Regions from separate parts of the Lysinibacillus sp. UBA5994 genome, predicted to be linked through region 1. Evidence: riboswitches for the same ligand, from Rfam matches in the RefSeq annotation. Region 1 holds a riboswitch; the other holds the start of a gene.
The links. A riboswitch is a leader RNA that binds a small molecule or an ion and turns the genes downstream of it on or off. The one in region 1 is predicted to bind preQ1.

Region 1 (11,193 bases):
TCCCCATGGTTTGTATTGCCCAGCGATATTCAGCGTATAAGAGCCTTTTCCTAGCGCAGTACCTGCATGTAGATAACCGATGTAGCCATCACCATATTCTCCACCTTGAGGATTCATAATATCCCATAGCTCGATATAGTTAGTTGTTACATCGCCAGTTAATGTAAATGAAAGTACAGCTGAATCTTTCACGCCATCTCCATTAAAGGAGAGGTCTGTTTCTGTAATCTTTAAATCTTTAATTTCAGTTACTGCCTCACTTCCAAAGTCAGCTGCGAATGGCAATGAAATTTCTGTAGCACCACCGCTGATGTGAATATACCCCAGTATTTCCGAGCCGTTTGGAGCTGTAGCTTGTGAAGCCGTTAATGTAAGATTTAACACTTGCTCACCAACTAGATTAAATGTTGGCTGGTCGACTGTAACAGTTGCATCACCAAATGATTTTGTCACATCAATTGATACATTATAATTACCGCCGTTCCCCTTTATATCTTTTACTAAAACTTGTTTCGTTACGGAAATATTCTGGTCTTTAAGTGATTGTGGACCAAAAGTAACTGTCCCTTTTAAGTTTTCTGAAACAGCTCCTGTTCCATCTAAAATTGCACTATCCAATGCATAGGCAAGAATTTCTGGATGTGCAGCAGCATAAGCATTTACACGACCTGCACCTTGAGAGAACACATCGTATTTTGTTTTATCTAAAACCTTTGCTGTATTAGAAAGCGCCACTTTTATGTCGAACGCATTCCAATCAGGATTTGCTTGTTTAAGTAATGCAACAATACCTGTAATATGCGGTGTTGCCATAGAAGTTCCTGTTTTACGATCATATGCCTCTGCATAATCTGCATTAGGGAAGTCCTTTTTATACATTGGAATCGTTGACATAATGTTTGTTCCAGGTGCACTTACATCTGGTTTAATATCAAAGTTTGGCGTAGATGGGCCACGGGAACTTGAATCGTTTACTTCATCTCCCAGTGTCTTTGTGGAAGTAAATTGACTAAAGCTAACTTTTCCAGTTCCACCGGCTAATGCAGCACGAATTGCATTGCCATCCGTTTGGGACATATCAAATGTTGGTAGAAAAGCAAAAGAATCACCCAGGAATGTACCTGAAATATTAGGTGCATTTGTTCCACCAGCAAAGTTATGAATAATTGTGGCGACTGCTCCATTTGCCTTTGCATTCGCAATTTTATCAACAAATGCGATACTGCCACGAGAGATTAATGCCACTTTACCTTCTACATCGATTCCCTCATAGTCTTTTACTTCTCCGTTTCCAGGAATAGCAACTAGGTCAAATTCTCCTTGAAGCTGTGTTGCTAAATCCCTTCCAAAAGTTGTTCCCATTAATGGGAGCTGTTTTGTTAAGTTGTAGTCACCAACTGTAACATTCACTTCACCGCTATACATTGTTTCTGGATTTGTTGTGTTACCCACAGCAATTCCTAAACGAGCGGTTGCAGGCGTGCCCATTGTTCCTCGATTTGGGCCGGAGTTCCCTGTTGCAATTACTCCGATTGTTCCAGCCATCATTGCATTATTAATAGCAAATGAACCAGCGTCCGTTTCAGAGTTAGCCCCCCCACCAAGAGAAAGGTTGATTATGTCCATTTTTTCTGTTACAGCCGTTTCAATTGCTTTAACAATACCAGATGTAGCCCCACTTCCATATGCACCAAGAACACGGTAAGCATAAAGGTCTACTTTTGGAGCAATTCCTTTAATGCCGAAATTGTTAGCCCCAATTGCTGCAATAGTTCCAGCAACATGAGTACCGTGAGAAGTATAGAACGAGCTTCCCTTTTCATTAAATTCGGGTGTTCCAGCAGGACGCTCAGAAGGCAAGGTTTCCGATGCATCGTCATCTGCCCGAGGCTTTGTGTAAGTTGATGAATTTGGAATGAAGTTTTTCCCACCCTTGTAAATTCCGGCGAACTCAGGGTGATCTGTGTCAATACCAGTATCTAATACTGCTACCTTTATACCTTGTCCTTCAATTCCTTCATTCCAAAGCTGTTCGATGCCGAGGAAAGAAATACTTGTATTCATTTGAGCCTCTAATTGATCTTCCTTAATCAGTTCTGATGATTTCATTGTATTATCTTCAGATGCGTAAACAATTGCATCAGGTTCAATTAATGTTATTCCTTCTATTGAAAGCAGCTTTGGGAGATCATTTGCTTTCACAGTTGCTGCAAAACCGTTTAAAACAGTATCAAATGTGTAGCCTTGAGTCATTTGAACATTTTTAGTAGCTAATTCTTTCTTAACTTGTGCTTGTTGAGATTTTACATTTGATCGAACTTCATTTGCTCGCGCATTAGAGAACTTTTGGCCTTTCAATTGGCTCATTCCTTGCTCTAGTGCCACAGGCTTTTCAGATAAATGTACGATGACTGCAACTTCTTGATTGCCTGATACATTTTGTAAGCTTTCGTGAAGAGTTGGACCATCTTTAGACAAGCTTAGCTGTTCAGCGATAGCCGCCTTTAATTGAAGTATACTTTCACTTTGGCTATCCTGCTTGAATGGCTTCGAATCTTCAGCATTAGCACTCGATAATGGAACCAATAGAAAAAGCACCATAACGAAAGCTATCATACTACTTAAAAACTTCGTAAACTTAAACTTTTTCAAATCTCATTTCTCCCTCCGCTCTTAATTATCACACTTTTCAGTTTAGTGTGATATTTCCAATTTATCACAGGTGAGATAATTCGAATATCGGAATATTGAAAAATCTCAAAATATTGATAATTAGTATTACTTTGTCAAAAACGGATTAATTCTATTTTCCTAGTAATTTAATAAAAAAGTAGAACTTTCAAATGAGTATTGACTTACAGTGATTCATACTTTTTATCATTTAAGAGTTTTATAAAAAATCCATTTGACGTCCTGTATTATTTTTTGTACGATATTGAAGAAAAGAATGCCCGGACTAGAACGGGAGAGGTTCATAGCTGATACCCTCTATAAAAAACTATGGAAACATGACAATATGCCATGTCCATATCGGACGTGGCTTTTTTTATCTGTTTACTTATGTTTTAAATAGAATGATTGGTGATGCCTCTCTTGAAAAGTGTTGGGAAACATTTTACAAGGAGGTTTTTTTATGTCTGGCAGAAGTCATGAAGAAGGATTAAAGGATTTGACCCTATTAGGTAATCAAGGTACAAAGTATTCCTATGATTATGCACCTGAGGTATTAGAGGCAGTGGATAATCTTCATGCTAATCGAGATTATTTTGTTAAGTTTAATTGCCCAGAGTTTACTAGTTTATGTCCGCTTACAAATCAGCCGGATTTTGCAACGATGTACATTTCATATATCCCAGATAAAAAAATTGTTGAAAGTAAATCTCTAAAGTTGTATTTATTCAGTTTTAGAAATCACGGCGATTTCCATGAAGATTGCGTGAATATCATTATGAATGATTTAATTGCATTACTTGATCCAAGATATATAGAGGTTTGGGGGAAATTTACTCCACGTGGGGGTATCTCGATTGATCCATGGTGTAACTATGGGAAGCCAGGAACTAAATACGAAGAAATCGCCAATTATCGTTTAATGAACCACGATCTTAACCCAGAAAAAATTGATAATCGATAAATGAAGCAAGACAGAGGTTTTTAGCTACCCTCTTAAAAAAACTAAGAAGAAAGCAGCACTTTTTCTTAGAGTGCTGTTTTTTCGATATAAGGGAGTCTTTATAGATGAAAAAGGAAAAAGCAATTGTAGTATTTAGTGGAGGTCAGGACAGCACAACTTGTTTGTTCTGGGCAAAAGAACGCTTTGAAGAGATTGAGGCAGTAACTTTCGATTATGGTCAAAGGCATCGTCTTGAAATTGACTGTGCGAAGGTGATAACAGAGGAGCTTGGTATCAAGCATCACATACTTGATATGTCTCTCCTGAATCAACTTGCTCCGAATGCATTGACACGACAAGACATAAAGGTGAAGGACGGAGAAAATGGTGAGCTCCCATCGACTTTTGTGCCTGGCCGCAATCTCCTTTTTCTTTCATTTGCGGGCGTTTTAGCGAGCCAAGTAGGGGCAAAGCATATTGTAACAGGTGTTTGTGAAACTGATTTTAGTGGATATCCGGATTGCCGAGATGTCTTTATTAAATCCTTAAATGTAACGTTAAATTTATCGATGGATGATTCCTTTGTGATTGATACACCCTTGATGTGGCTGAATAAGGCACAAACATGGGAATTAGCTGATCAGCTTGGGGCACTTGAGTTTGTACGGCAAAGAACGTTGACTTGCTATAACGGTGTCATAGCAGATGGATGTGGTGAATGCCCAGCATGTAAATTGCGAAATAAAGGGCTTGATGAGTATTTAAGTTATAGGAAGGAGTCTTAAGGCATGTCAGATTTTAAAATCGTTGAGAGACTCCAGAGAATTGATGTGGATATTCAAAGAAATCAATTGAAATATCATGCAAAGCGTGTTCTCATAAGCAAAGAATTTACCTTCGATGCTGCCCATCATCTACATCATTATGAAGGGAAATGTAAAAATCTACATGGGCATACCTATCGAGCTATATTAGGACTGAGTGGCTACACAGATGAACGTGGTTTGATGATTGATTTCGGCGATATAAAAGAAATATGGAAACATAAAATAGAGATTCATTTGGATCACCGTTATTTAAATGAAACGCTTCCACCCATGAATACGACGGCAGAGAACATTGTTGTTTGGATTTACGAAAAGTTGACTGAGGCCTTGCGTGATGAAGGATATAACGGTGTGCGTGTAGAGTTTATCAGGCTTTATGAGACTCCAACAAGCTATGCAGAAGCTAGACGGGAGTGGATGGAAGTTGAGTAAAGTACCTGTTATCGAGATTTTTGGGCCAACGATTCAAGGAGAGGGTATGGTCGTTGGCCAGAAGACGATGTTTGTAAGAACTGCGGGCTGCGATTATTCCTGTTCTTGGTGTGATTCATCGTTTACGTGGGATGGCAGTGGAAAGCACCTTATTGTCCAAATGACAGCGGAAGAGATTTGGTCTGAGTTGAAACGTTTAGGGGGCAATGGTTTTTCATTTGTCACAATTTCAGGCGGCAATCCTGCACTCAATCCGAATTTAGCAGAGCTTATTGCCATTTTAAAAGAAAATGACATAAAAATCGGGGTAGAAACACAGGGAAGTAGGTGGCAAAAATGGATGTATGAGATTGATGAACTGACAATATCACCAAAGCCACCTAGTTCTGGAATGACCACAGACTACTCGGTGCTCTCTTATATCTTCGAAAAACTTAAAGATCGGAACAGCAATCACCATGTATCCCTCAAAATAGTCGTTTTTAATCAAGAGGATTACGATTATGCTAAACAAATTCACCATCGATATCCAATGATTCCTTTTTATCTTCAAGTCGGTAATGATGATCTCACGGCAACTGATAATTCACAATTAATGATGAATTTATTGGATAAATATCGTGCACTGATTGATAGAGTAATGAAGGATGAGGATTTAAGAGATGTTAAAGTACTGCCACAGTTACATGCCCTTGTGTGGGGAAATAAAAGAGGTGTATAGTGTGCCATTACAAAAATTAAATTTACTTGAGGAGTAATAGTTTGAGAATATTATTTTATTTATTATCTATTGTTATTGCTAATGTGGTAACGGCAGCATTTGCACCATTCCATTTTGGTATGTTTATTGTTCCAATGGGAACGCTTTTAATTGGGGCCACCTTTATTTTTCGGGATCTAGTACAAAATAAATATGGTAGAAAAAAGACGTATTTATTTATTATTACAGCTTTAATTTTATCAGCTGTGGTGTCATTCCTACTAGGTGATACACTTTTAATTGTGGTAGCCTCAGCACTATCATTTGTTGTCGCTGAAACGGCTGATACTGAAATTTATACTCGATTAAAATTACCAATGGCTTGGCGTGTGTTCTACAGTGGTATTGTTGGAGGATTTCTAGATTCTGCAATTTTCGTAGTAATTGGCTTAAGTCCACTTGGTGCCAATATATTGCCATGGGAAGCGGTACCTGCCGCCATTTTGGGGCAAATTATTGTGAAGACGATTATACAAATGATTGGTGCAATTATTTTAAATAAAGTTGGGCCAATGAAAGAAAAATATATTATTCCAGAATAATTATTCCTTATTATGAAGATACGGATCACAAGTAAGCTTTTTAAAAACAGGCCCATTCGCTTTATTCGAATGGGTCTGTTTGATTTATATTCTTTCTAATGTACCTCTTGCATTTTTTATGCTGTTTTCTTTTGTTTAAGGTCTAAATGATAACTAAAGAAAGTTAGTAGACTTGCACCGACGGCAACTATACCACCGACCCATGTGACATTCATCAAATTTCCTTGATGATATACAATGCCGCCTAATGCAGACCCAAAAGCGATGCCTACGTTACTTGCCACTGGCATAAGAGAAGCAGCGAGTCCTTTAGCATCTGGTTTATAAATTTCGGCCAAATCTATTAAATAAAGTTGAGTAGATGTTGTTAAGAGGATGGCCATAAGTGACATTAGTCCGATGTTCGCTAATCCTAAAATAAAATGGTTTGTTGTCCAAAATAAGCTTGTCAATACAATAGCTTGTGCGAGAAAGACAAACCGAAGTCGGCCGATGGCATTGTGAGTGGCAATTTTACCGGCAAGAATGTTGCTGAAAATTGAAAGAAAGCCGTAGCCGAATAAGATTAAACTTATAGAATTATTTGGTGCACCCATTCCCTTTAAAATAGGAACAAGGTACGTAAAGACTGCATAGGTTGCACCAAAACCGAGAGCAGGAATGAAAAAGGCAATTAAAATTCGAGGCTGAATCATTAAAGAAAATTGATCCCGTATTGAGCTTCGTACTTGGCTGAGTCGAGTAGGTAAGACGAAAAAAGATGCCGCAAACGCCAACCCTCCGAGAAGAGTGGTTAACATAAAAGTGGCATTCCAGCCGTACCATTCAGCGATTACAATTCCAATGGGTACTCCAACTACATTGGCCAGTGTAAAACCACCGAAAACAAATGATATAGCAAGGCCGCGTTTATTAATCGGCATGGTTTCGCTTGCAACAATCATGGCTAGAGAGATCAATACACCTGTTACAATCGCGGTCATAACCCGAAGTATAAGGAGCATAATATAGCTCGTTGAAATTACACACAGAGCATTTAAGGCAATGAAGGAACCTATCAAAAACAACATCCATTTACGCTTTGGAAAATGGCTTGTTGCTGACATCACGAGTGGTGTAGCGATGGCAAATGTGATAGCGAACGCAGAAACGAGTGTGCCTGCTTTTGCATTTGTCATATGAAGGCTTGAAGAAATATCAGTTAAGATCCCGACAATAACAAATTCGCTTGTCCCAAGAACAAATGTTAATAATGCAAGTGTTAAGATAAGTAACCAATGTCGCTTGGATAACTGTGTATGATGCATAAATACCTCTTTCTTTGAAGAATGTAACTGTGCTACTTAGTAGACACACAATTTAAACATCATATCATAAAATGCATTTATGAGAAATTAGATTGGTTTCCTGTAAATATCAGTGTTTGTTTCCAACTTTCTACCTCTAAAGAAGGATTTTGTAAATATTACTCGAATTTTTTAATTGGAAGATTAACTTTGCAATTTTATCAATTTGATATCTATACATAATAAGGGGATAAGGGGGATTCACATGATTCAATTCCTTCAGATGGGAGCAAATACAGTTATAAGTTCCCAAAAAGGTAGTGTTACTATTAGCTACGAAATGTCTAATTCGATCGATATTTCGTTAACTACATTCCTTTTAACGGATGTAAACAAGGTACAAGGAGATAGCGGCATTATATTTTATAATCAACCAACTAGCTTATCTGGTGCAGCTACCCTGATACCATCTGAGAATGTAGGGAATATAAAAATACATAAAATGAATTTTGACATGAGTAAAATCCCTGAAGGTATTACTAAAATAGCTATAACACTTACAGAAGATAATAGCCGAGGTTTTTCAAATGTGAAAAATTTAAAGGCAGAAATACGTACTGATAACAATATTATCAATTTAGCACCAGCTAATTTTGCAAATGAAAATGGAATCGTAGTATTAGAATTATATCTAAGAAATAGTCAGACAAAGGTGAGATCTATTTGGCGGGGATTTGATTCTGGGTTAGAGGGGTTATGTAAAAATTACGGTGTTGAGGTTGAACCTGAAGAACAAAACAAGCTTTCTGAATCAACAACTATAACAAAACAAATGCTGATAGAACCTGATCAATCATTAAATGTTCCAGAAAGTACAAATAGAAAAAACATGTTGTCACCGATAAATCTTGAAAAGGTAAAGGGGAATGTCAGTCTCACCAAAGGTCAAAAGCCAGTTATCATTGATAAAACGCCTGAAATTACTGCTACGGTATCATGGCAAACTGGTACTGACTACGATATATATGCTTTAGTCTATACAAAGGATGGTCAGCAGATCGATGTAGCTATGTTTGGGGCGAAAAATACACCTCCACTTAGGAGTTTTCACAACGGGGTAGTCGAACACATGGGGGATGTTGGGAGAGATGCTGGTTCAACAAAAACTGAAGTAATCAAATTGAGATTAAATAATAATGTTTTAGCTGTTGTTCCTGTGGTTTATTCCGCCCAATCAAATGGCACAGGCTCATTCTACAGATATAAGGTGTCTATGAGTATAGATAATCATAATGGAACCTCCGTTACTATTTTTGCTAAAAATGCTAATAATAATGATAGAATTTATTCCTGTGTGCCTGGAATACTTCATAATACTCCAGATGGCGTGATTATCAGCCCATTAGAGCTTTATAGTGAACCAAATTCTGAACGTAGACCTAAGCTGAAGATGGGCTCTTCTAATATGGTAGAAGTTCTAATGGATAAAGGCCCAATAAATGATTACAAGTAAAAGCAAATAAAAAGGAGAGTGGCGAAGCCAATCTCCTCTTATTTATTCTCCTTTAGTTCGTGGGCAATATACGCAGCTAGTAATTCACGGACTTCATCCGTAGAATGTGCACCCAGTAATTGAACTCTCAATTGACTAGCCCCTTTGAAGCCACGTACATATATTTTAAAGAAACGTTGTAATGCTTTAAATGAACGTGTTTCGAATTCCTTGGAATAGTGGTTATGAAGATTAAGGTGTAAGTATAGTAAATTAAGGTATTCTTTGGCACTATGCTCTTTAGGTTCCTTTTCAAAGGCAAATGGGTTTGAAAACACCCCGCGCCCAATCATTACACCATCGATACCGTATTGTTCAACTAGTTTTAGCCCTGTTAAACGATCAGGAATATCACCGTTGATCGTCAGTAATGTGTGGGGAGCAACTTCATCACGTAGTTTTTTGATATCTCCAATTAATTCCCAATGTGCAGCGACCTTGCTCATCTCTTCCCTTGTACGGAGATGAATAGAAAGATTGGCGATATCCTGTTTTAAAATATGTGTAAGCCACTCACGCCATTCTGCTACATCCGTAAAGCCAAGTCTTGTTTTGACACTAACGGGTAAGCCTCCTGCTTTGGCTGCTTGAATAATATCTGCGGCTAGGTCAGGATGAAGAATTAATCCAGCTCCTTTACCTCTTTCTGCTACATTATCAACTGGGCAACCCATATTAATATCAATTCCCTTAAAGCCTAATTCCTTCATACCAATACTCATTTGACGAAAATGTTCAGGGTTGTCTCCCCAAATATGTGCAACAATAGGCTGTTCATCTTCTGTGAAAGCTAAGCGGTTACGTACATTATCTAACCCATCTGGATGACAATAGCTCGTCGTATTGGTGAATTCCGTAAAATATACATCGGGTCTCCCTGCTTCCTGAATGACATGACGAAATACAACATCTGTCACATCCTCCATTGGAGCTAAAATGAAGAATGGCCGTGGTAAATCAAGCCAGAAATTTTTTTGATTCATTGCTAAAAATCCTCTCTTTCCAAAATACTACCTTGCAAAAAGATATCATATTTATTTTATTTCTACATAGTTAATTGGCTTAGCTTAAGGATAGAAATGCATCATTGTAATTAGACTTTGGCTCTCTTAGATTAGAAAGTAATTAAAAATATCCAACAAAATCCTGTATTATCTATAATGATATAATATGTAATATAATGTAGAAATTTAGGAGGAGAGTTGAAGTGGGAAAATATAAATATAAAACAATCGATGTGAATGATGTACCCACAATGGCTGAATTACTCGAAAATAGACAGAGCCTTGAGGGTGAAGTATATTCATTTCTAAACAACAGCTGTCTTAATGCTGAACATATAACAAATATGCTTGAAAACTTATTTGCTCATAATACTATTAAGGGGATTGGAGCATTTATTAAAGATGACTTAGTAGGATATTTAATCGGAGTCATCAAGAATGACTCTCTAAGAGGCAGACATGTATGGGTACCCTATGAAGGGTTGGCAATCAGAAAGGATCAATCCGCTGAGCTTATTAGAAAATTATATGCAGAGATTTCAGTGGTATGGCTAGAGCAAGGTTGCTTTATGCATTACACGATAATCCCTCTTGGAAATCAGGCTTACTATGATGCCTACCAACGATTAAGCTTTTCTATACAACAAGTACATGGGGTCATGAACATTGGGGATTATAAACCATTTGAAAATATATGTAATGCAGAGATTAGGGTTGCAAAGAAAATGGATAGTGAAATGATGGGGAAAATGTCTAGGATCATTCAATCGTATCAAAATTCCGCACCTACATTTGAGCCTGTATTCCCTGAGGTTGTCATGAGCATAAAAGACTCATATAAAAGTATAGTAGAGGAGAATGATGATACATGTTTCGTTGCAGTAAAGGATGGGCAGGAATTAGGATTTCAAAAATATTATCCTATACATTCAGATTTGATGACACCGGAGCATGCAATAGAGCTAACGATTGCAGGTACTTACTCTTCTCAAATGGGAAGAGGTGTGGGAAAAAAGTTGATGAATGAAGGCTGTAGAAGGATGAAAGAGGCGGGCTATGAGAATATCATTACAGATTGGAGAATAACTAATCTTGCTGCATCGGCATTTTGGCCTAAGTGTGGTTTTAAGCCAGTAGCCTATAGAATGGTTAGGTACATTAACAGTGATATAGCCTG
Region 2 (11,193 bases), on a different contig from region 1:
AAAATATATTGCTTATTTAAGTGAATATGAAATAGAGAGAATTCGTACAGGGATTGATGGCTGTGGTGCGCCTGTCTTTGCGATTCCGCTAAAAAACATGGCCATTGCCTATTTAAAGTTAGCACGACCAGAATTGATTGATGATGAACTAATTCGTGAAGCAGTAATAAAACTTACAGCAGTAATGAATCAAGAGAGTCATATCATTGCAGCGCAAAACTTTATTTGTACAGCATTATTAAAGGACCCTAATATTGTGGCGAAGGGCGGAGCACAGGGTGTATACTGTTTTGCTCTAAGAAATGAAGGAGTAAGTTTTGCCTTGAAAATTATGAATGGCTCCGAAAGTCCGTGGCCCAATGTAATTGCTTCTGTATTGGAACAAATGCAGTATACAAATCAAGAAACAATTGAGCGTATTAAAGCATTGTCTCCTGCATTTGTGCGTAATGATGCAGGGGTAGAGGTAGGAGAAATTGTATCTACAATTAAAATTGTATAGAGGTGAAGGCACTTGCATGTTTTGGCAATAGATGGCGGTGGGACGAAAACGATTGCAACAATCTCAACATGTCATGGGCAAATTATGGCGCTAGCAGAAACAGGCAAAAGTAATCCCACATCCATGAGCTTCGAGCATTTTACAGAGACGATAACAGAATTAATAAATAATTTAAAAAGACAACAGCCTCACGAATTTCAACACATTACAAAGTGCCATGCTGGCCTGTCTGGTGTAACAGAAAATAATAATGAGAAAATTACCTATGCATTATTAACCTCGCTTTTACCGAAAGACTGTCAACTATCACTATCGAATGATGGAATGAACGCGCTGTATGCGGGAACCTTGGGGCAGCCAGGCATTGTTCAAATTTCTGGTACGGGTGCGATTACACTTAGTATAGATGCATCTGGAAGAATTGAGCGTACAGCAGGATGGGGTTATATTTTTGATGATGAGGGCAGTGGCTATGATATTGGCATTCGCACATTAAAAGCGGTATTTAAAGCATTCGACAAAAGAGGTCCTGAAACGCTTCTAACAGCAGCAGTATTAGAATATTTTCGATTACAATCCGTTCCGCAGATAATTGAAGTGGTATATGGCGAAGGACATCCGCGGGATACCATATCACCTTTAAGTAAGGTTGCAATTGAATGCGCTAAATGTGGTGATGGAGAAGCCAATACAATTATTGATCAAGTGTGCCATGTTTTTTATCAAAGTATAAACGCTTGTTACAAAAAAAACCCGTTTGCACATAAGCAAGTCAAAGTAGTGCTAGCTGGTGGCGTTTTTAATGAATTGGAGCTATTTACTAAAAAATTAATCGCTATTGATAAAAAGAATAGTAATCAATATGACTTCGTGGGTGCTTATAGCTTACCGGTAGGTGGTGCCGCTTTAGCTGCTTTAAGATTACCATATAATGAGGCAAAGCTATTTATCGATCAATATAATGCAAGTATGAATAAGTTTTTAACGAATTAATCCCCCCTTAACTTAGCAAGTAGAGAATAGCATATACATGTCTCTACTTGCATTTTGTCAGTCTCCTACTTTAAACATATACCCCTTATATGAATGATGAATGATCATGACGATTCCGATAAGCATAAAATTGGATAATAACGAACTTCCACCATAGCTTAAAAAGGGTAGGGTGACACCTGTGACAGGTAAAAGCCCAATGGTCATGCCGATATTTTGAGTAATTTGAAAGGCTAGTAAGCTTGAAATACCTGCCCCCATTAAAGTCATAAAGGGGTCTCGCGCTACTACCGTAATAACGACAATACGATAGATAACAAAAAAAAGTAGCGCGATTACAAATGCTCCTCCAATAAAACCTAGCTCTTCTGCAATAGCAGAGAATATAAAATCGGTATGTTTTTCTGGTACATAGACATTGTTATGTAGATAGCCCTTGCCCACAAATTCTCCTGACCCGATAGCCATAAAGCCTTGGCGTACTTGAAAAGAAGAATCTGTATATTCATAAGGCTGAAGCCATCCATAAATTCTAGAAATCTGATGTCCTGATAGAGCACCTAAAACCTTCTCTGTAAAAAATTCATTAAATCTGACATAGAGCACTACCAGCGTACTGATGATAACTAGAGGAACAGCCGTAAATACGACAAGAAGCTTTCTATGAATACCTGAAAAGAAAATCATCGGTAAAATCATTGCCATATACAACATGACCATACCTGTATCGGGTTGTCTATAAACGAGTAGCGTAGGAGGAAGGACAATTAGCCCGATTTTTATAAGTAACCAAAAATCTGCTAGATAGGAGGGGCGGACATTTTTCTCTTGATGAGCAATAATGACCTTACTCACAACTATTAAAAAAGCGAACTTTAAAAATTCCGAGGGTTGGAGAGAACCTAAAAACGGGATTTGATACCATGATTTTGCCTGATTGATCGTTCGAGCAATGCTTTCAGGAGCAACAATAAGACCAGCCGTTAAAGCAACTATTAGGAAGTAAAATGGCCATCCAATCTTCTTCAACTGCTCAATATCAAGCAAGGATATTCCAAGCATGATGGTTAATCCGATGACATAAAATAAAAACTGTTTGATAATAAAGGAGCTTGAATACTGTTCAAAATTTACACTACTAGAATGGACAAAAAGGCAACTAATAGCGCCGAGTAAAAGAAGACTTATTACTAAACTCCAATCTAACTTCTTGAATTGCGTCAAATGTAACACCTCCATTCTCTAGTATGAACGCTTACAATGTATGGAAGGTTGCGAATGTTTTTCTAAAAATAGTATGAATAAGTAGCAATAATCTGGCTAATTTAGCGAGTTAAATTACCTAAATAAAACTAAATGATGGGTATAAATTCTTAATATTTCGATTAAAATTTACAAAAATATAACACTGGCTTTATATCTCTATACTATCATTATTGGTAAGAGTTGGAGGAGGAGCCAAGGATCATGCATTTTTTCCGTTTCATTAAGGTGAAGGACAAGTTACTTGTACTCATGATTGTTTGTGTATTATCGAATGTATTGCTAGGTGTATTCAGTGTAGATTATTTAAGGAAAATGTCGTGGCATGCAAGTGAGAGTTACACACAGGGACTGGTCCCAATTGGATGGCTAAATGAGCTAGAAGAATCACAGCGTCGATTAGATTTTATAGTAGATTCGAAGGGTGACGATAAAGAAATGACAGCCATTTTACAAAACATGGCGCAGCCTTTAGATCATCTAGATAGCCAAGAAATTGACAAGAAGATGAGTCATCAAATTAAGAAGTATAAGTCATTGCTTAAGAAGCAGGAAGAAGCCATTGAGAACTTTAAGCAATTGAACCATGGTGAGCTAGATCAGTTTTATGTGCAAACATTTTTACCAATTAGTCAGGAGAGTCATGCATTATTAGAAGACACGCAAAATTATTTGGTTCAACGAGCAAAAGACCAACAGCAGGCTTATCAAAAAGATGTACAATTTGGCTACTGGTTACTAGGTGGCGTATGCTTAGCGGTTGTCTTGCTTGTTATCCTTATCGGCTTTATTGCAACGAAGGCAGTCAATGTGCCAACCCGTCAACTAAAGTCATTATTAAAACGAGCAGAACAAGGTGATTTCACTGCCAGTGCAAGTTATGTAGCTCATGATGAGCTTGGTGAAGTAGTTCTGTCATACAATCAAATGGTAACAGAGGTGAAACGACTACTCCATACTGTCACAGACAGTGCTTATGAAGTAGAAGAAATGACAGGGAAATTGCAGAAATCCTCTGAGCAATCATCAACAACGACATTAAAAATAGCGAAGGATGTACAATCTATTTCAGAGTCAACGTCTGCTTCTTCTAGTAAATTAGCTTCGAATACTGCTTCCTTAGAGGAGGTTTTAAATGATGTACAGGTTATTTTAGAAAAGGTTCAGGTTGTAGAAAGTTTTGCACAAAAAACGGCCAGAGATGCAGAAAGCGGAACTGAAATTGTACAGGCTAATTTAACACAAATGCAAGCTATTAAGCAGGCGGTTGAAAAATCTAATACAGCTATCTTTAATTTAGTAGAGCGGGCTGCATCGATTGATCAAATGATTGAGGTAATAGAAAGAATAACAGCGCAAACTAATTTACTGGCTTTAAACGCTTCAATTGAAGCCGCTAGAGCAGGAGAGCATGGTAAAGGCTTTGCAGTAGTGGCTAATGAGGTTCGTAAGCTTGCAGAGCAAACTGTTCAATCGACACAAACGATTACATCCATTGTACAGAACATCCATTTAGATTCGAGTTATGCGGTACAAATGATGGAAGGGGTTTTAGTAGCGACTGAAAAAGGTGTAGCTGTTACAGGACAAACTGCGTCAAGTTTTGATCAAATTTTAGAAAAAGTACATACTATTAAGCCATATATTATGGAAGTATCTACTACGGTTCAAGAGATTGCCAATCACACGAAGAAGGTAAGTGAAGATGCGGGTATGCTGACAGCCTTATCCGATACGAATGCCGTGTCTACTAAGCATGTTGCTACGTTAACAGCTGATCAATTAACAGCTCAGCAACAGTTCCATAATTATATTAAGGAATTGCGCAAAGTATCAAAAGTTTTGCAAATAGCTGTCAAACGTTTTTCGATATAATTTAATATTAAAGAATAATATTCAAAAAGGGTCTTATTTGCAAAAATAGCAAAGAAGATTCTTTTTTTTGCATGGTTACAAAACTAGCTTATGAAAGTGTAAATAATTTGTGTTTTTGAGATGTACAAATGTGTTTTGTATATTTTTGTAGCACAATATTTTTCATGTTCTCATATACTGTGAATAAGGGATTGTATGTTCTTTGTATGGAATATTATTAATATAATTGTTGTATTTTCAAAACGAACACATTATAATGAATTTCATTGAAAGTGTTATTAAATCAATGTTTATTAATGTATTTTTGTACTTTCAGAAAGTACAATTGTTCACATGTGGAGGTTTTGGGAAATGAAAAAGATTATTGTTACTGGAGCACTTGGTCAAATTGGTTCTGAGCTAGTAGAAAAACTTCGTGGTATTTATGGAGAGGACAATATACTTGCTACAGACATTAGAAAGCTTGAACATACTAAGGGCCCATTTGAAATATTGGACGTGACAGATGGACAAAGAATGCATGATTTAGCAAAGGACTTCGGTGCAGATACGATGATGCATTTAGCAGCATTATTATCAGCTACAGCAGAGAGAAATCCATTGTTAGCTTGGAATTTAAATATGGGTGGATTAATGAATGCGTTAGAAGTTTCACGTGAGTTAAATATGCAATTTTTCACGCCAAGCTCGATTGGTGCGTTTGGTCCGTCTACACCAAAGGAAGATACACCACAGGATACTTTGCAAAGACCAACAACTATGTATGGGGTAAATAAGGTAGCGGGTGAGTTATTATGCGATTATTACTTCAATCGTTTTGGTGTTGATACACGTGGAGTACGCTTCCCAGGGCTAATTTCTTATGTAACACCTCCTGGTGGTGGTACAACAGATTATGCAGTAGAAATTTTTTATGAAGCCATCGAACAAGGCAAATATACATCGTATATTCAGGAAGGTACATTTATGGATATGATGTACATGCCAGATGCCTTACAAGCTATTGTAGATTTAATGGAAGCAGACGGTAGTAAACTTGTTCATCGCAATGCTTTTAATATTACAGCCATGAGCTTCGAACCTTCGCAAATCGCGGCTGAAATCAAGAAACACTTACCAAATTTCACAATGAGCTATCAGGTAGATCCTGTTCGTCAAGCCATTGCAGATAGCTGGCCAAACTCTTTAAATATTGAAGCGGCTCAAAAAGAATGGGGCTTCAAAGCAGAATATGATTTAGCTAAAATGACGGTAGATATGTTAGAAAAATTGAAAATTAAACTGCATAAAAAAGCAATTTCATAATAGGTAGGCAACGGGTGAAGACTAGACTTCATCCGTTTTTTTATATATAAAAGAAAATTATTGGAATATATAGATTAAATTATGAAATTAAAATATAATAATATTCGGAATATTAATAGTATTCAGTTAAATTAATGCTATGATAATTTCACAAGGGGAAATTCACAAATGAAGGGATGATGGGTTTTATGATGCAAGCACCATTAGTTTTAACTAGTTTTTTTAAACGAGCAGAGAGCTATTTTGCAAGAAAATCAATTATTTCACGGACAAGCCCACACAAAATACATCGTTTAACATATGGGCAGTGGGCAAAAAGAACGCGTCGTTTAGCAGATGCCCTTACGAAGCTTGGGATGACAAGAGGAACAAAAGTCGGCTCCTTTGCGTGGAATCAGCATCGACATTTAGAAGCTTATTTTGCTGTGCCTTGCTCAGGGGCAATCTTACACATGGTAAATATTCGTTTATCAGAAGAGCATTTGATCTATATTATTAATCATGCAGAAGATGAGATTTTAATGGTCGATGTAGATTTATTACCGATCATTGAAAATATTGCGCCAAAACTTGAGACAGTGAAACACTATATCATTATGACGGATGAACCAGCTTTGCCAAAGACTACATTACAAAATGTTTTATCCTATGAGGACATATTAGCTACTGCTGATGAAGAATTTCAATTTCCAGAGGATATTGATGAAGAAGCACCTGCCGGTATGTGCTATACAAGCGCCACAACAGGGAATCCAAAGGGGGTTGTCTATTCCCATCGGGGTTTAGTACTACACAGTATCATGCTGAGTATGTCTGACTCTATGGGAATTGCGGAAAGAGATGTCGTGATGCCGATTGTACCCATGTTTCATGCAAATGCATGGGGCTTGCCTTTTGCTAGTGTCAATGTGGGTGCTACACAAGTTCTACCAGGTCCGCAATTCACTTCAGCATTAATAATGGATTTAATCGAACAAGAAAAGGTTACATTAACTGCTGGTGTTCCAACCATTTGGATAGGTGCCTTACAGGAGCAGGAAAAGAAAGAACGAGATATTAGTTCTTTAAGAGCGATATGCTGTGGTGGATCGGCTTCACCAACTCGACTCATTCGGACATTTGAAGAAAAATATGGTATTCCTTATATTGTTGTCTATGGCATGACGGAAACTACACCAATCGTGGCATTGTCTAATTATATGTCATGGATGGAAGATTGGCCGATTGAAAAACGTATTGAAGCTCGAGCGATGCAAGGGATGACAATGGCAGGTATCGAATCTAGTATTATTAATGAGGCGGGTGAGGTACCTTGGGATGGCGAAACAATGGGGGAATTACGTTTAAAAGGCCCATGGATTTCCAACGAATACTATCGTGATGAGCGAACAGCAGATGCCTATCGAGATGGTTGGTTATATACTGGTGATATTGCTGTACGAACAGCAGATGGCTTTATTAAAATTACGGACCGTACGAAGGATCTTATTAAATCAGGTGGGGAATGGATTTCCTCTGTTGATTTGGAAAATGCGCTGATGACTCATGATGCCGTTTTAGAAGCGGCTGTCATTGCCATGCCCCATGCTAAATGGCAGGAGCGTCCATTAGCTTGTGTTGTATTGAAAGAGGGACAATCAGTAACTGAACCAGAGCTTCTTGCTTTTTTAGAAAATCAATTTGCCAAATGGTGGGTACCAGATGCAGTTGTCTTTCTAGAAGAAATTCCAAAGACATCTGTCGGAAAATTCCTGAAAGCGAAGCTGCGAGATAATGTAGCAGAAATTTCTCCTAAATCATTGGTATAGGTAAAAGAGCGATTTCCGTAAATGGAAGTCGCTCTTTTTTGAGTTATTTAGTTAGCATGTGGAAGACTTGTTCAACGTCTTTATCGCCACGACCAGAAATATTAATAATAATGCTTTCCTCAAATGATAAAGTTGGTGCTAATTTTAGAGCATGTGCGACTGCATGTGAGCTTTCAAGGGCAGGAATAATACCTTCAACCTTAGAAAGTACTTGGAAGGCATCTAAAACTTCTTCATTTGTCACGGTCACATACTCAGCACGACCGATTGTTTTCAAATGGCTATGCTCAGGCCCCGCACCTGGATAATCTAAACCAGCTGCTATTGAATAGGTAGGGAGTGGGTTACCTTCTGCGTCCTGAAGTACTAAACATTTGAAGCCGTGTAGCTCTCCTGGTGTTCCTTCGTTTAAGGTAGCAGCTTTGTCTGGCTCTATTCCAATAAGACGAACATCTTCGTCTGCAATATAATCAGCAAATGCCCCAATGGCATTACTACCGCCTCCTACACAGGCAAGAACAGCTGTCGGCAGCTTTCCTTCCTTTTCTAAAATCTGTTCACGACTTTCGCGGCTAATCACTGATTGAAAATGTTTAACCATTGATGGGAAGGGATGTGGTCCAACTGCTGAGCCTAATAAATAGAAGGTTGTTTCATAGTTTTCTACTAAATCAGCGAATGCCTCATCTACTGCATCCTTTAAGCGGCCTTGCCCTTTATCGACAGCTACAACTTTCGCTCCGAGAAGTTCCATGCGAAATACGTTCAATGCCTGGCGTTTTGTATCTTCCAAGCCCATATAAACCGTGCAATCCATTCCAAACATGGCACACGCTGTAGCTGTTGCTACACCATGTTGACCTGCCCCTGTTTCGGCAATCACGCGATTTGCTCCCATACGTTTAGCTAGTAAGATTTGTCCTAATACATTATTGATTTTATGGGAGCCTGTGTGGTTAAGGTCTTCACGTTTTAAATAGATTTTTGCGCCACCTAATTGCTTTGTTAAATTCTCTGCAAAATAAAGAGGGGATTTACGACCGACATATTCACGGAAATAGTAATCTAATTCTTGCTTAAAATCATCATCCTCTTTATACTTTTGAAAATTCTCATCTAGTCTATTTAAAACATTTTGAAGCTCCTTTGGAACAAAGCTTCCACCAAATTCACCGAAATATCCCTTTTTTTCTACTACTGTACTCATCTTAACTCGACTCCTCTATGCTAATTTTTCCAAAAAAAAAGCCACTCCAATCCCTCATAAAAAGGACGAGTAACCGTGGTGCCACCTTCATTCGCAATTTTTGCGCGCTTTCCTGCTCCGGTAACGGGGAGCGAAACGGCCTTACATTTGATAAGGCTGCTCTGAAGTCCATTCACAAGTCTGTACTACTGGTTTGCACCAACCACCAGCTCTCTAAAAGTAACAATGCTTGCTACTACTCTTCTTCCTTGCATTTATTAGAAAGAATTGTAGAGTATTTTCAGAATAGTGTCAAGAAAAAAGACGAATCTAAAAAGATCCGTCAGTTAAATCAAATTTTTAAAGTGAAGGCGTTTGTTTAATACATACATAATCGGTGCACCTACAGCTAATACAACAAATTCACCCGCCGCGACTGTTAGCCAAGTCCAGAAAAATGGCAACTCTAAAGCCAAGTTCAGCTCAAAGGCAATGATAAACATAGTACATGTAAAGAGCAATGTATTAATAATTAAACGTGCCCAAATATTTTTGACAAATTTACAGATTAAAATAAACAGGCCAAGTGTAATCATTGAATGACCTACACCAAAAACTAAATCGTAAATGCCAAGTGGTGAAAAGAGATTAGAGATCAATACACCAATAATAATCCCTACGGCAAAGCGTGGATTAAAGGCCACTAAATGGTTAAACATCTCAGATACTCGGAACTGTACCTCTGTAAAACCAAATGGGGCAACAAGCATGGTTACAGCTATATAGAGAGCCGCAATGATACCACTTGCTGCTAAAAATTTTATCTTCATATTCATTTCTCCTTAGTTTTTTTTCGTGGGATGGTTACGAACCACGGTGCTTTCACACAAGTAAATATTCTATTATAGATATCTAGTAGAAGTCAAATGTCAGACTTTGTCTATAATGTCCTATCGTCGCAAAATTGTCATAAATATTTTTTACTATGTTGAAAAAAGAAATCGATTAACTAAAACAGCGTAGTTTAGCGGTTTAAAGCGCCAAATTGAATGAAAAACTAAAATATTTTGTCACTTTTAAAAGTCAGAACATTCATAATGTTGTTGACGGAGCTCGATAATAACGATAATATAGCGATACATTCACACTTTGTTTGGATAAAGTGCGATAGATATTCGAGAATATAATCGGGGGGATTATTTGTGAAAAGCAATGTAAAGAAGTTGTCATTCCTTCTTTTTGGATTAGTGTTGCTTCTTGCTGCTTGTGGTAGCGGTGGCTCAGGTACAGCAGATTCAAAAGGAAATGAAAAAAACAATGCAAGTGAGAGCGGAAATGCAGATGATAAAACATATAAAATCGGGATTACTCAAATTGTTGAGCATCCATCGTTAAACGCAGCAACGGAAGGCTTTAAAAAAGCAATTGAAGATGCTGGTTTAAAAGTTGACTACGATCCACAAATTGCACAGGGAGATAATAGCCTTAACACAACAATTGCTAACAATCTAGTAAGTGCAAACGTAGATTTAATTTTTGCAAACTCTACACCTTCTGCACAAGCCGCTGCAACAGCAACAAGTGATATTCCAATTATTTTTACATCTGTTACAGATGCTGTTGGTGCACAGCTAATTGACTCAATGGAGAAGCCAGGGAAAAATATTACAGGCACAATCGATTTACATCCAGAAACGATTTCTAAAACTGTAGCATTCCTAAAAGAACTTGGTGCGAAAAAAGTAGGGATGGTCTACAATGCGGGTGAGCAAAACTCAGTTGCACAAGTTTCAGAAGTGAAAAAGGTTATGGACGAACAAGGTTTAGCGGTGGTAGAAGCATCAGCATCTACTTCAGCGGATGTAAAACAAGCGACAGAGTCTCTAATTGGTAAAGTAGACGCTTTCTATATTATTACTGATAACACAGTTGTTTCTGCATTAGAATCGGTAATTGATGTTGCCAATACTAATAAATTACCATTAATTGTAGGAGAACTAGATTCTGTAGCACGTGGCGGTTTAGCAGCTTATGGTTTTGAATATTTCGATATCGGTTATGAAGCAGGTCAAATGGCTGTGAAAATTTTAAAAGGTGAAGCTACACCTGCCGATACACCAGCACAATACCCACAAAATCTGAAATTATTAATCAATAAAAAAGTTGCAGATGATTTAGGCATCGAAATTAAAGATTCTTGGGGTGCCGAAATTCTAGAACAGTAAAACGAAGCGGGGTGCACTATCCCCGCTTTATCTTCA

Region 2: linked by a shared signal. The riboswitch ahead of B3D98_RS10940 (QueT transporter family protein) and the one ahead of queF (preQ(1) synthase) in region 1 are both predicted to bind preQ1.

The regions. Positions count from the first base shown of each region.
Region 1 covers NZ_DJAU01000038.1:55,698-66,890, forward strand. Annotated here, with positions in the region: gene B3D98_RS12780 (S8 family serine peptidase) at 1-2,652, opposite strand, end outside; PreQ1 riboswitch class I at 2,962-3,008, shown strand; gene queF (preQ(1) synthase) at 3,134-3,634, shown strand; gene queC (7-cyano-7-deazaguanine synthase QueC) at 3,739-4,398, shown strand; gene queD (6-carboxytetrahydropterin synthase QueD) at 4,402-4,872, shown strand; gene queE (7-carboxy-7-deazaguanine synthase QueE) at 4,865-5,593, shown strand; gene B3D98_RS12805 (VUT family protein) at 5,635-6,174, shown strand; gene B3D98_RS12810 (MFS transporter) at 6,291-7,481, opposite strand; gene B3D98_RS12815 (TerD family protein) at 7,726-8,973, shown strand; gene B3D98_RS12820 (tRNA dihydrouridine synthase) at 9,012-9,995, opposite strand; gene B3D98_RS12825 (GNAT family N-acetyltransferase) at 10,220-11,193, shown strand, end outside.
Region 2 covers NZ_DJAU01000031.1:31,786-42,978, reverse strand. Annotated here, with positions in the region: gene B3D98_RS10975 (asparaginase) at 1-502, shown strand, start outside; gene B3D98_RS10970 (N-acetylglucosamine kinase) at 515-1,495, shown strand; gene B3D98_RS10965 (FtsW/RodA/SpoVE family cell cycle protein) at 1,553-2,728, opposite strand; gene B3D98_RS10960 (methyl-accepting chemotaxis protein) at 2,963-4,633, shown strand; gene B3D98_RS10955 (L-threonine 3-dehydrogenase) at 4,985-5,938, shown strand; gene B3D98_RS10950 (long-chain fatty acid--CoA ligase) at 6,127-7,746, shown strand; gene trpB (tryptophan synthase subunit beta) at 7,790-8,953, opposite strand; T-box leader at 9,012-9,211, opposite strand; gene B3D98_RS10940 (QueT transporter family protein) at 9,280-9,762, opposite strand; PreQ1 riboswitch class I at 9,769-9,813, opposite strand; gene B3D98_RS10935 (ABC transporter substrate-binding protein) at 10,135-11,157, shown strand.